Linked DNA regions of Jeotgalibacillus aurantiacus. The protein of the gene in region 1 binds, or shares a complex with, the protein of each later gene. Links are inferred from orthologs where the notes say so. Each region holds a gene or a part of one and is shown on either strand. Other genes may lie near its edges.

What was found.
Region 2: the proteins of trxA (region 1) and arsC are in contact, whole or in part, in an NMR structure (PDB 2IPA), measured with the Bacillus subtilis proteins. The link is inferred for Jeotgalibacillus aurantiacus from one-to-one orthologs.

The regions. Positions count from the first base shown.
Region 1 is NZ_JACNMS010000004.1:176,922-183,080, forward strand. Bases 1,211-4,153 are described here. They hold trxA (thioredoxin), read left to right. Parts: upstream 1,211-2,496; coding sequence 2,497-2,811; downstream 2,812-4,153. Other genes in these bases: H7968_RS13705 (electron transfer flavoprotein subunit beta/FixA family protein), read left to right, coding at 1,211-1,301; H7968_RS13710 (electron transfer flavoprotein subunit alpha/FixB family protein), read left to right, coding at 1,388-2,353; uvrC (excinuclease ABC subunit UvrC), read left to right, coding at 3,368-4,153. Outside these bases: H7968_RS13700 (enoyl-CoA hydratase), read left to right, coding at 1-490; more of H7968_RS13705, read left to right, coding at 528-1,210; more of uvrC, read left to right, coding at 4,154-5,140; H7968_RS13725 (aspartate kinase), read left to right, coding at 5,490-6,159. UniProt on the Bacillus subtilis protein: Participates in various redox reactions through the reversible oxidation of its active center dithiol to a disulfide and catalyzes dithiol-disulfide exchange reactions.
Region 2 is NZ_JACNMS010000001.1:444,790-449,177, reverse strand. Bases 1,609-4,388 are described here. They hold arsC (arsenate reductase (thioredoxin)), read right to left. Parts: upstream 3,319-4,388; coding sequence 2,899-3,318; downstream 1,609-2,898. Other genes in these bases: H7968_RS02045 (arsenic transporter), read right to left, coding at 3,346-4,388; H7968_RS02055 (iron-sulfur cluster assembly accessory protein), read right to left, coding at 2,515-2,790; H7968_RS02060 (permease), read left to right, coding at 1,609-2,116. In the rest of the region: H7968_RS02070 (ATP-grasp domain-containing protein), read left to right, coding at 1-508; H7968_RS02065 (ArsR/SmtB family transcription factor), read left to right, coding at 872-1,189; more of H7968_RS02060, read left to right, coding at 1,253-1,608. UniProt on the Bacillus subtilis protein: Catalyzes the reduction of arsenate [As(V)] to arsenite [As(III)]. In vitro, can dephosphorylate para-nitrophenyl phosphate (pNPP).

The DNA.
Region 1 (6,159 bases):
GCCGATTATTGCCTCAATCCATGGGGCGGCTTTAGGTGGTGGTCTTGAACTTGCAATGGGCTGCCATATCCGTTACGTGAGTGAGTCCGCCAAGCTTGGCCTTCCTGAGCTGCAGCTCGGGTTGATTCCGGGATTTGCAGGCTCGCAAAGGCTGCCAAGATTTGTAGGATTCGCCAAAGCGGCGGAAATGCTTTTATCAAGCGATCCGATAACTGGGGAAGAAGCTGTGCAGTGGGGTCTTGCCAATAAGGCGTTCCCTGAAGAAGAAGTATTCGAAAAATCGAAAGCGCTTGCATTAAAACTGGCTCAAAAGAGTCCGGTTTCAGTAAAAGCGGCGATCGACCTGCTTCAATATTCAAAACGCGGAGAATTTCAGGCCGGTGTTGATAAAGAAGCGGAGCTTTTTGGAGAAGTATTCGTGTCAGAGGACGCAAAAGAAGGCATTGGCGCGTTCATTGAGAAAAGAAAACCTGTTTTTAAGGGAAATTAATATAAATTAATCATCATCAAAAATCGGAGGGAATAATATGAATATTTACGTACTGATGAAAAGAACGTTTGATACAGAGGAAAAAATTTCAGTCCAGGGTGGAAAGATTGCTGAAGACGGAGCGGAATTCATCATCAACCCTTACGATGAATATGCGATCGAGGAAGCCATCCAGCTTCGCGATGAGCACGGTGGAGAAGTAACTGTTGTATCAGTCGGTAATGAAGAGACAGAAAAGCAGCTTCGTACTGCTTTAGCAATGGGTGCTGATAAAGCAGTGCTTGTTAATATTGAAGATGACCTGGATGAAACGGATCAGTTTACAACAGCAAAAATTCTTGCTGAATACCTGAAAGATAAGGAAGCGGATCTGATCATCGGAGGAAACGTGGCAATTGATGGCGGTTCAGGTCAGGTCGGTCCGCGTGTGGCTGAGCAGTTAAACATCCCTTACGTAACGACGATCACAAGCATCAAAATTGATGGAGACACAGTAACCATTGTCCGTGACGTAGAAGGAGATTCTGAAACAATCGAAACTTCACTTCCACTACTCGTTACGGCACAGCAAGGTCTGAATGATCCGCGTTATCCATCACTTCCGGGGATCATGAAAGCAAAGAAAAAGCCGCTTGATGAGCTTGAGCTTGATGATCTGGATCTAGAGGAAGAAGATGTTGAACCAAAAACAGAAACAGTTGAAATTTACCTGCCACCTGCAAAAGAAGCAGGGCGTATTCTTGATGGTGACATTGACGCACAGGTGAAAGAACTTGTGGACCTTCTTAGAAAAGAAGCAAAAGTAATCTGATTTCACATGTAAACTAAACAGTCAGACTCGTCATTTCAGAGTCAAAGACAGGACTAAACATGACAATAACCAGGAGGTTTTATCATATGAGCAAAAAAGTAGTCGTTTTAGCAGAATCCAGAGAAGGTGCACTTAGAAACGTATCGTTTGAAGCAATCGCAGCCGGAAAGAAAATCTCAGATGGTGGCGAGGTTGTCAGTGTACTCGTTGGAAACCAGGTTGCCGGATTGGCAGATGAATTATTCGCTTACGGTGCTGATAAAGTCGTAACTGTTGAGGATGCAAAGCTCGAACAGTATTCTTCTGATGGTTATGCACAGGCATTACTAGCTGTGATTGAACAGGAGTCTCCGGAAGCGCTCGTTTTCGGCCACACTGCACTTGGTAAAGACCTTTCACCTAAAATTGCAGGAAGACTGAACATCGGCCTTGTATCAGATGTAACGTCGATTGAGGATGGCCCTGTGTTCATCCGTCCAATTTACAGTGGTAAGGCATTTGAAAAGAAAGTCATCAAAGACGGCCTGACATTTATTACGATCCGTCCAAACAACATTGCACCGCTTGATAAGGAAGAAGGCCGCTCAGGTGAAGTTTCATCTGTAAGCGTGGACATTAAAGACCTTCGTACAATCATCAAAGATGTTGTCCGTAAAGCAACAGACGGAGTGGATCTGTCAGAAGCAAAAGTCATCGTAGCCGGCGGACGCGGAGTCAAGAGTGAAGAAGGATTTGAACCGTTAAAAGAGCTTGCTGACCTTCTTGGCGGTGCAGTAGGCGCTTCCCGTGGAGCATGTGACGCTGATTACTGTGACTATTCACTGCAAATCGGCCAGACAGGTAAAGTTGTTACACCTGATTTGTATATTGCATGCGGAATCTCAGGTGCGATTCAGCACATGGCCGGTATGTCAAACTCAAAAGTCATCGTGGCGATCAATAAAGATCCGGAAGCGAACATCTTTAAAGTGGCCGACTATGGAATTGTAGGAGACCTGTTCGAAGTTGTACCATTACTGATTGAAGAATTTAAAAAAGTAAAAGTATCTTAATTTTATAAACGGGTGGGACAAACTCTCAACAGAGCGTCCTGCCCTTTTCTTTTAAGTCCATGATGTTAAGCATAAAGGTGGCGAAACCTTTTTCTGCCTGCTATACTCATTTTAGATTCGGAACCAATAAGGAGGAATTACGAATGGCAATTGCACACGCAACTGATCAAACATTTACTGAAGAAACAAAAGACGGTCTAGTACTAGCTGATTTCTGGGCAACATGGTGCGGACCTTGTAAAATGATTGCACCCGTTCTAGAAGAACTTGATGCTGACATGGGCGATAAAGTGAAAATCGTAAAGCTTGACGTTGACGAAAACCAGGAAACAGCAAGCAAATTCGGCGTAATGAGCATCCCGACTCTTGTCGTATTCAAAGACGGAGAAATCGTGGACAAAGTAGTAGGCTTCCAGCCGAAAGAAGCCCTAGAAGAGCTTCTAAGCAAACACGCATAAGCAAAACAAAACCAAAAACCGGGCCCAGCGCCCGGTTTTTTCATTAGAAAAGCGAAGGCGACTCGTCCAGTCCCGACAAGCATAAGGCGAAGATGAAAAAAGGGCTGACCTTCGCCCACGTTCAGCTTTGACTTATGACCTCGAGGGGCTAGTCGCCGCAGCTAGACACAAAAAAAGCGTAGTATGTTTTCAGTAGACTTTATCATTGCAATGAACTAATTTTTTCGGTTTTTCATTTTTTGAAAAATCAATAGATAGAGTCGAATCACGAAGGGCAGGTGAGCATCCGCAGACTCCTGTGGCGGAGGAGCGACAGGTGAGACAGCGTAGTGCGTAGCACTAGCTGGCTCACCGCGCGGCCACGGAAAGCGGAGGATGCTCACCTGCCCGGTTTCAATAAACGGAAATTCCTCTACAGTCCATCTCCCACAAAAACAACTTTAATTTTTGATTAAACATCACACACTAAAGTAAAATGGTAGAATAAGCCGGTCATCCACGACCCGCAGCAAACAAGAAAAAACTCTTCAAAAATATTTACCAGGAGGCCATCGACATGAACGACTTACTCAAAAATAAGCTGGCCGTCCTTCCTGACCAGCCGGGTTGTTATCTGATGAAAGACCGTCAGGGAACCATTATCTACGTCGGAAAAGCAAAGGTGCTAAAAAACCGAGTCCGGTCCTATTTTACAGGCTCGCATGACGGCAAAACACAGCGCCTCGTTTCTGAAATTGAGGACTTTGAATATATCGTGACCTCCTCCAATATGGAGGCACTCATTCTTGAATTGAACCTCATTAAAAAACATGACCCTAAATATAACGTCATGCTGAAGGATGATAAAACGTATCCGTTCATTAAAGTAACAGCAGAAAGACACCCGCGGCTCCTGATTACTCGGAAAGTAAAAAGGGATAAAGGGAAATACTTCGGTCCCTATCCGAATGCGCAGGCGGCCAACGAAACGAAAAAACTGCTGGACCGTATGTATCCACTCAGAAAATGCTCTACACTTCCTGATAAAGTCTGTCTCTATTATCATATGGGACAATGTCTTGCACCTTGTGAATTTAAGGTGGAGGAAGGCACGTACCGCCAAATGACAGAGGATATCGCACGTTTTCTCAATGGCGGATTTAAGGACGTGAAAAAAGAGTTAAAAGTGAAAATGGAGAAAGCTGCAGAAAATCTCGAATTTGAACGGGCAAAGGAATTCAGGGATCAGATTATTCACATTGAAGCGACGATGGAAAAGCAGAAGATGACAATGAATGATTTCACGAACCGTGATATTTTCGGTTATTCTGTCGATAAAGGCTGGATGTGTGTGCAGGTTTTCTTTATCCGTCAGGGAAAACTGATTGAACGGGATGTGTCGCTTTTCCCCATATACGATGAGGCTGAAGAGGAATTTCTTACGTTTCTCGGTCAATTCTATATGAAAGCGAATCATTTCAAGCCGAAGGAAGTGCTCGTGCCGCAATCCATCAACCGTGAGATGGCTGAGGAGCTGCTTGAGGTAACAGTTAAGCAGCCGGTAAGGGGACAAAAGAAGGATCTCGTTAATCTTGCTTCTAAAAATGCCCGGATCGCGCTGCATGAGAAATTCGCCTTGATTGAACGTGATGAAGACCGGACAATCCGCGCTGTTGAAAGTCTTGGTGCGGCGATGAATATTTACCCTCCGCTCCGAATTGAAGCGTTTGACAACTCCAATATTCAGGGGGCGGATGCAGTCTCTGCAATGGTTGTCTTCCAGGACGGTAAGCCGGACCGGAAAGAATACAGGAAATATAAAATCAAGACGGTTCAGGGTCCTGATGACTACGAATCCATGCGTGAAGTCATTCGGAGACGATACACCCGTGTTCTGAGAGACGATCTTCCTTTACCTGATTTGATCCTGATTGATGGAGGGAAGGGACAAATTGAAGCAGCGCGTGAAATCATTGAAGATGAACTTGGCATTGAGGTTCCGGTTGCCGGTCTCGCCAAGGATGACCGCCATAATACTTCACAGCTGTTATACGGGAATCCGCTTGAAATCATTCCGCTGAACAGGCGCAGTCAGGAGTTTTATCTGCTGCAGAGAATCCAGGATGAAGTTCACCGGTTTGCGATCACGTTTCACAGACAGGTGCGCGGCAAGAACTCCATTCAGTCAGTGCTAGATGAAATTCCGGGTGTCGGACCTCAGCGTAAAAAGCAGATTTTACGTTATTTCGGGTCGGTAAAAAAACTGCGGGAAGCGCCGCTTGAAGAAATCGTGAAGGCGGGAATCCCGGCCGCGACAGCTGAGAAAATTGTGGAGAAATTGAAGGAATAGTGTTGCTGTCTAAAAAAAGCAGTGCTATAATGAGTGAAAATTATACACTTTTTCTAAAGTGGTGATAGAGGTGCGGACGTCAATAGTAGCACAGCAGAGGATGATGAACTCCTTTGAAGCTGTGTGAAAGGGGCGGACCGCCGAAGTGATCAGCCATTCATCGAGCTGATTGCTGGTTCTGCATTTAAGAGGTGCAGGGCTGTCAGAACATTGACCTGTTCTGGAGAGCTATCTCACCTGTGCGATATACGGACGATGTCTGTTAAAAAGCAATGGGGATAGCCTTCCCCATTGCTTTTTTTTATTTCGCGGAAGGTTGAGAAATACAATATGAGAGAAGGAAATTAAAGTGGGTTTAGTTGTTCAGAAGTTTGGCGGAACGTCAGTAGGATCAGTTGAGAAGATCCATCATGTAGCCAATCGCGTCATTCAGGAAAAAGAGCGAGGGAATGATGTAATTGTCGTTGTGTCTGCAATGGGGAAAACAACAGATGAGCTTGTCAGACTGGCAGGGGAAATGACCTCAAGACCTGAGAAGCGTGAAATGGATATGCTGCTGACAACGGGAGAGCAGATGTCGATTTCACTCTTATCCATGGCGCTTCAAAACAGAGGATATAAAAGTACGTCCTTAACGGGCTGGCAGGCAGGAATCCGTACAGAGGCTGTTTTCAGCAACGCAAGAATTACAGATGTTAAGACGGAGCGTGTAAAGGGACTGCTGAATGAAGGACGTGTTCTTGTTGTCGCAGGATTTCAAGGAATGGATGAGAACGGTGAAATTACAACACTGGGCCGTGGTGGATCCGATACGACCGCTGTAGCACTCGCAGCAGCACTGCGCGCAGACCGGTGTGATATTTATACAGATGTTGATGGCGTATATACAACAGATCCGAGATATGTGAAGGGTGCAAGAAAATTAACAGCCGTATCTTATGATGAAATGCTTGAGATGGCAAATCTTGGTGCGGGCGTTCTGCATCCAAGGGCGGTTGAGTTTGCTAAAAATCATCAGA
Region 2 (4,388 bases), on another replicon or contig:
GTTTCATTCCATTGAAGGTTTAAAGGAATATGTGAATGGTGATGATTTTGAGCTTCCGGTAGACGGCATTACACTGATTCAAGAGTATATTGAAGCACCTGAGCCGTATATCACGCGCTGTGAGTTTGTCGGCGGGAAATTTATCTACGCTGTCAGAGTGGATACGTCAGAAGGCTTTGAGCTTTGCCCGGCTGACGCCTGCCAGATCGGGGATTTATTCTGTCCGGTAGGGGAAGAAGTTGAAGAAAAACCTAAGTTTCAGGTTGTGGAGAATTTTGAGGATCCACTTATCCTTCAGCTTGAAACATTCCTTGAGAAAAACGACATTGCCGTGGCAGGCATCGAGTTTATCAAGGATAAGAATGGACAGATTTATGTATATGATATCAACACAAACACGAATTACAATGCTGATGCTGAGGCGAAGCATGGTAAGTTCGGTATGCTTGAGCTTGCGAATCATCTGAAGCAGGAGCTTGCAAAGGTTGCTCCGGTTGTAAATGCATAATAAATAGAGACCCCTGTCCTTTGGATGGGGGTTTTCTTATTGCGAGCGGTTGTGGCGGTGTAGGCCAAATATCACTGAACTGACAAATTCCGTGAGAAGCTGACAAACTTGTGGTGTGAGCTCACGAATTGCGGTGGTAAGCTGACGAATTCAGCGAATAACCTCACGAACTCCCATTACAACCTCACAATGTTCAAGTGCGTGCCATGCTCGAATATAAATAAGTTCAATTAGTGGTATGATTTCGCAAGAATAAAAAATATTAAATCAATTTTTTTTGATTTAATAATTGACGATTTGTTTTAGGAAGGGTATGCTTTATATATCAAGTAAATTTGATTAAAGGAGCTGCTGATCATGACCATGGTCGAATTGTTACCAACTACGGATACTTTTAAATTATATGAAAAAAAATTCAAAGCGCTTTCTGATCACAAGCGTCTGGAGATCATGCATTTAATTCAAAAGCATCAATCGTTGTGCGTATGTGATCTGGCTGAACACATTGCAATGCCTCAATCTAAATTGTCTTATCATTTAAAACAACTGCTGGATGCCGGTTTTTTGAATGTTGAGAAGAAGGGAACGTGGAACTATTATTCGATTCGGAATGAGGGAGTAAATGAAGTTTTATCGCCGGCATTATGCTGTTTGTTCCGAAATGAAGATTCAGCGTGTTAGCCTCTCTGAACGGGAGGCTCCTCATTTCGTTAATATATCAAAAAAATTTGATTTAAGGGGTGTATGGTTGTGTTTGAAACGTTCTTATGGATTGCTCTTGAGTTAACGGTTTTGTTTGTCTTTCTATCTTTCCTATTATCCATTTTGCAGAGCTGGATTCCGTATGAGAGGATAGAGCGTTATTTAAAAATTCGATCAAAATGGAAGGCTGGGGGTTTTGCACTCATTTTTGCATTTATTACGCCTTTCTGTTCCTGTTCAACGATCCCAGTCGTCGTAAACATGCTGAAAAACCGGGTGCCATTTGGTTTGACGATGGTGTTTTTGTTTTCATCACCGCTGCTTGATCCAACCATTCTTACGGTCATGGGTGTCATCCTGGGGTGGGAAGTTACCGTTGTTTATACAGTGATCACGGCAGTATTTTCTGTCATCCTTGGTTTTGCACTTGAGAAATTCGGTTTCGAAAAATATGTAAAGCCGGTGATTCTTGAAGGATATAGTCCAAACGTAAAGGCAGGGTGGAACGTTATAGGTGCGTTGGCGGAAACAGGAAAAATGATGAAATCGGTATTTCCATTCTTGATAATCGGTGCTGCCATTGGAGCAGGGATACATGGACTTGTTCCAGCGGATTGGATTGCAGCTAATTTTGGACACGGGGCATGGTGGTTGATTCCGGCTGCGGCAGTGCTCGGAATCCCACTCTATATCCGTCTTTCCAGTATGATCCCAATTTCACAGGTTCTTCTGTTAAAAGGGATGGCATTGGGCCCCATTATGGCATTATTGATCAGTTCTGCCGGTGCAAGCCTGCCTGAGGTTGTATTGCTTAAATCTATATTCCGAATACAACTGGTCGCTGTTTTTATCTTATCTGTTTTATCTATGGCTTCTTTATCAGGTTTTATTTTTTACCTGATTTGAACAGTGATATCTTAATAAGGAGGTGAACGTACATGCTGAAAAAACTGCTTTCATTATTTAAAACAGAGAAAAAACAAACGTGTTGCGAAGTGAAAATCGTTGAAGTGAAAAAGTAAAAGATACAACCATTTGTCTCATTTACAAAATCTCAATCTCCGTAACACATCCGTAAACGATTTCGAGGATTATATTGCGGAATTGCCGGGTATAAATTGCTAATGAACGGGGTCATGATAGTGATGAGGTGAGACAACATGTTCAAAAAATGGTTATTAAAAAAGAAAAAAGATCAGGATAAATCATCCAGACAATTGAAGGTGCTGGAGATGAGAGAAATAAAGGTCAATTAATATAAAAAAGACGTCCGCAAATTATTAAATGAGGACGTCTTTTTTATATTAATGTGTATTGCTTGTGATCACGACTCCTCTGCCGTCCGGCGTGTCCTGGACATCGAGTGTGATATTTTCGGCTACGAAAAGGATCTGAGGGTCAATCGCTACTTTGATGCTGTTGATTTCCCAGACGATATCGTTTTCCTCAGGAGGGTCGATCCCGAGACCGAGATCAGGGGTACCGTCCCCCTGTCCCGCAAAATAAATACGGACATTATCGTTATCGTACCGGTCGAATAGTTCGAGCAGCGCTTGTTTGGCTGTATCGGTAATCACCATCTATATTCACTCCTTTTTTATTCAATTCCACAAGGAGGCGGTTCACACCTTCTTCACCATCATAATCCTGCACGAACATTCCGTAAAGGTCAAATGCTTTGCAGCTGCTTATCTACCTGTTTCAGCAAATGTCTTGATACGTTCACCGATTTCATCACGTACGCGCTGGAAGAATGCCCATTTTTCCTCTTCAGTACCCTCTGCTTTCGCAGGATCATCGAAGCCCCAGTGCTCACGTTTTACATGGGGAGGTGTAACCGGACAGTGGTCTGCAGCATGGCCGCATAACGTAACGACTAAATCTGCGTTATTCAGAATTTCAGGATCGATGGTATCAGAAGTCTGATTAGAAATATCAATATCGGCTTCTTTCATCGCTTTTACTGCATTAGGGTTCAGCCCGTGTGCTTCAAGTCCTGCACTCAGTACGTTCCACTCATCACTTAAAAATTTCTTTCCCCAACCTTCAGCCATCTGGCTTCTGCAGGAGTTTCCAGTACAAAGAAAATATAGTGTTTTTTTAGACATATCAATCTCTCCTTAAATAAATTTTTTTTACAGAATAATTAATAACCATACATAAAGGCCGAAAAGAGTAATGAATAGCGTTGGGATTGTCAGAATGATGCCGACTTTAAAATAGTATCCCCAGCTGATCGTAAAGCCTTTTTTACTTAATACATGCAACCATAATAAGGTAGCGAGTGAACCGATTGGTGTAATTTTTGGGCCAAGATCTGATCCAATCACGTTCGCATAAATAAGTGCTTCACGAATGGCTCCGGTTGTAGCGGTTTCCTGAATAGCCAGCGCATCAATCATAACGGTCGGCATGTTATTCATAATCGATGAAAGAAAGGCTGCAATAAAACCCATTCCCATCGTGGCTGCCAGCAGTCCGTGATCCGCAGTTGCATCCAGCACATCAGCGAGCAGTGTAGTCAGGCCGGCATTTCGAAGACCATACACAACGACATACATCCCAATAGAGAAAAAGACGATGGCCCATGGTGCATCCTTGACAACTGTTTTTGTATGAACGGCTGGGCTCTTCCGTGCAATCAGCAGGAAAATAATCGCGATGATTCCCGCGATTATAGAAACCGGAATGCCGGTAAATTCACTTGCGAAATAACCAATCAAAAGGACAGCAAGCACAACCCATGAAAGACGGAACATCTTTGGATCTTTCAGTGCTTCGTGTGGCTGTCGAAGCTGGCTCATATTATAATTTTCCGGGATGCTTTTACGGAAAAACAGCCAGAGAACGAGTAAGCTTGCGCCGATACTGAAGAAGTTAGGGATAATCATACGGCTCGCATACTCAGCAAATCCAATGCCAAACACGTCAGCTGATACGATATTCACAAGGTTACTGACGATCAGCGGCAGGGAAGCTGTATCCGCAATAAATCCGCTGGCCATAATGAATGGAAGGATCATGGCCTCTTTGAAATTCAGGTTACGCACCATTGCAAGAACAATCGGTGTTAAAATCAAAGCCGCTCCGTCATTGGCGAAAAATGCTGCAACGACTGCACCAAGAAGGGTCACGTAAATAAACATTTTGATCCCGCTGCCCTTTGCGAAACGGGCCA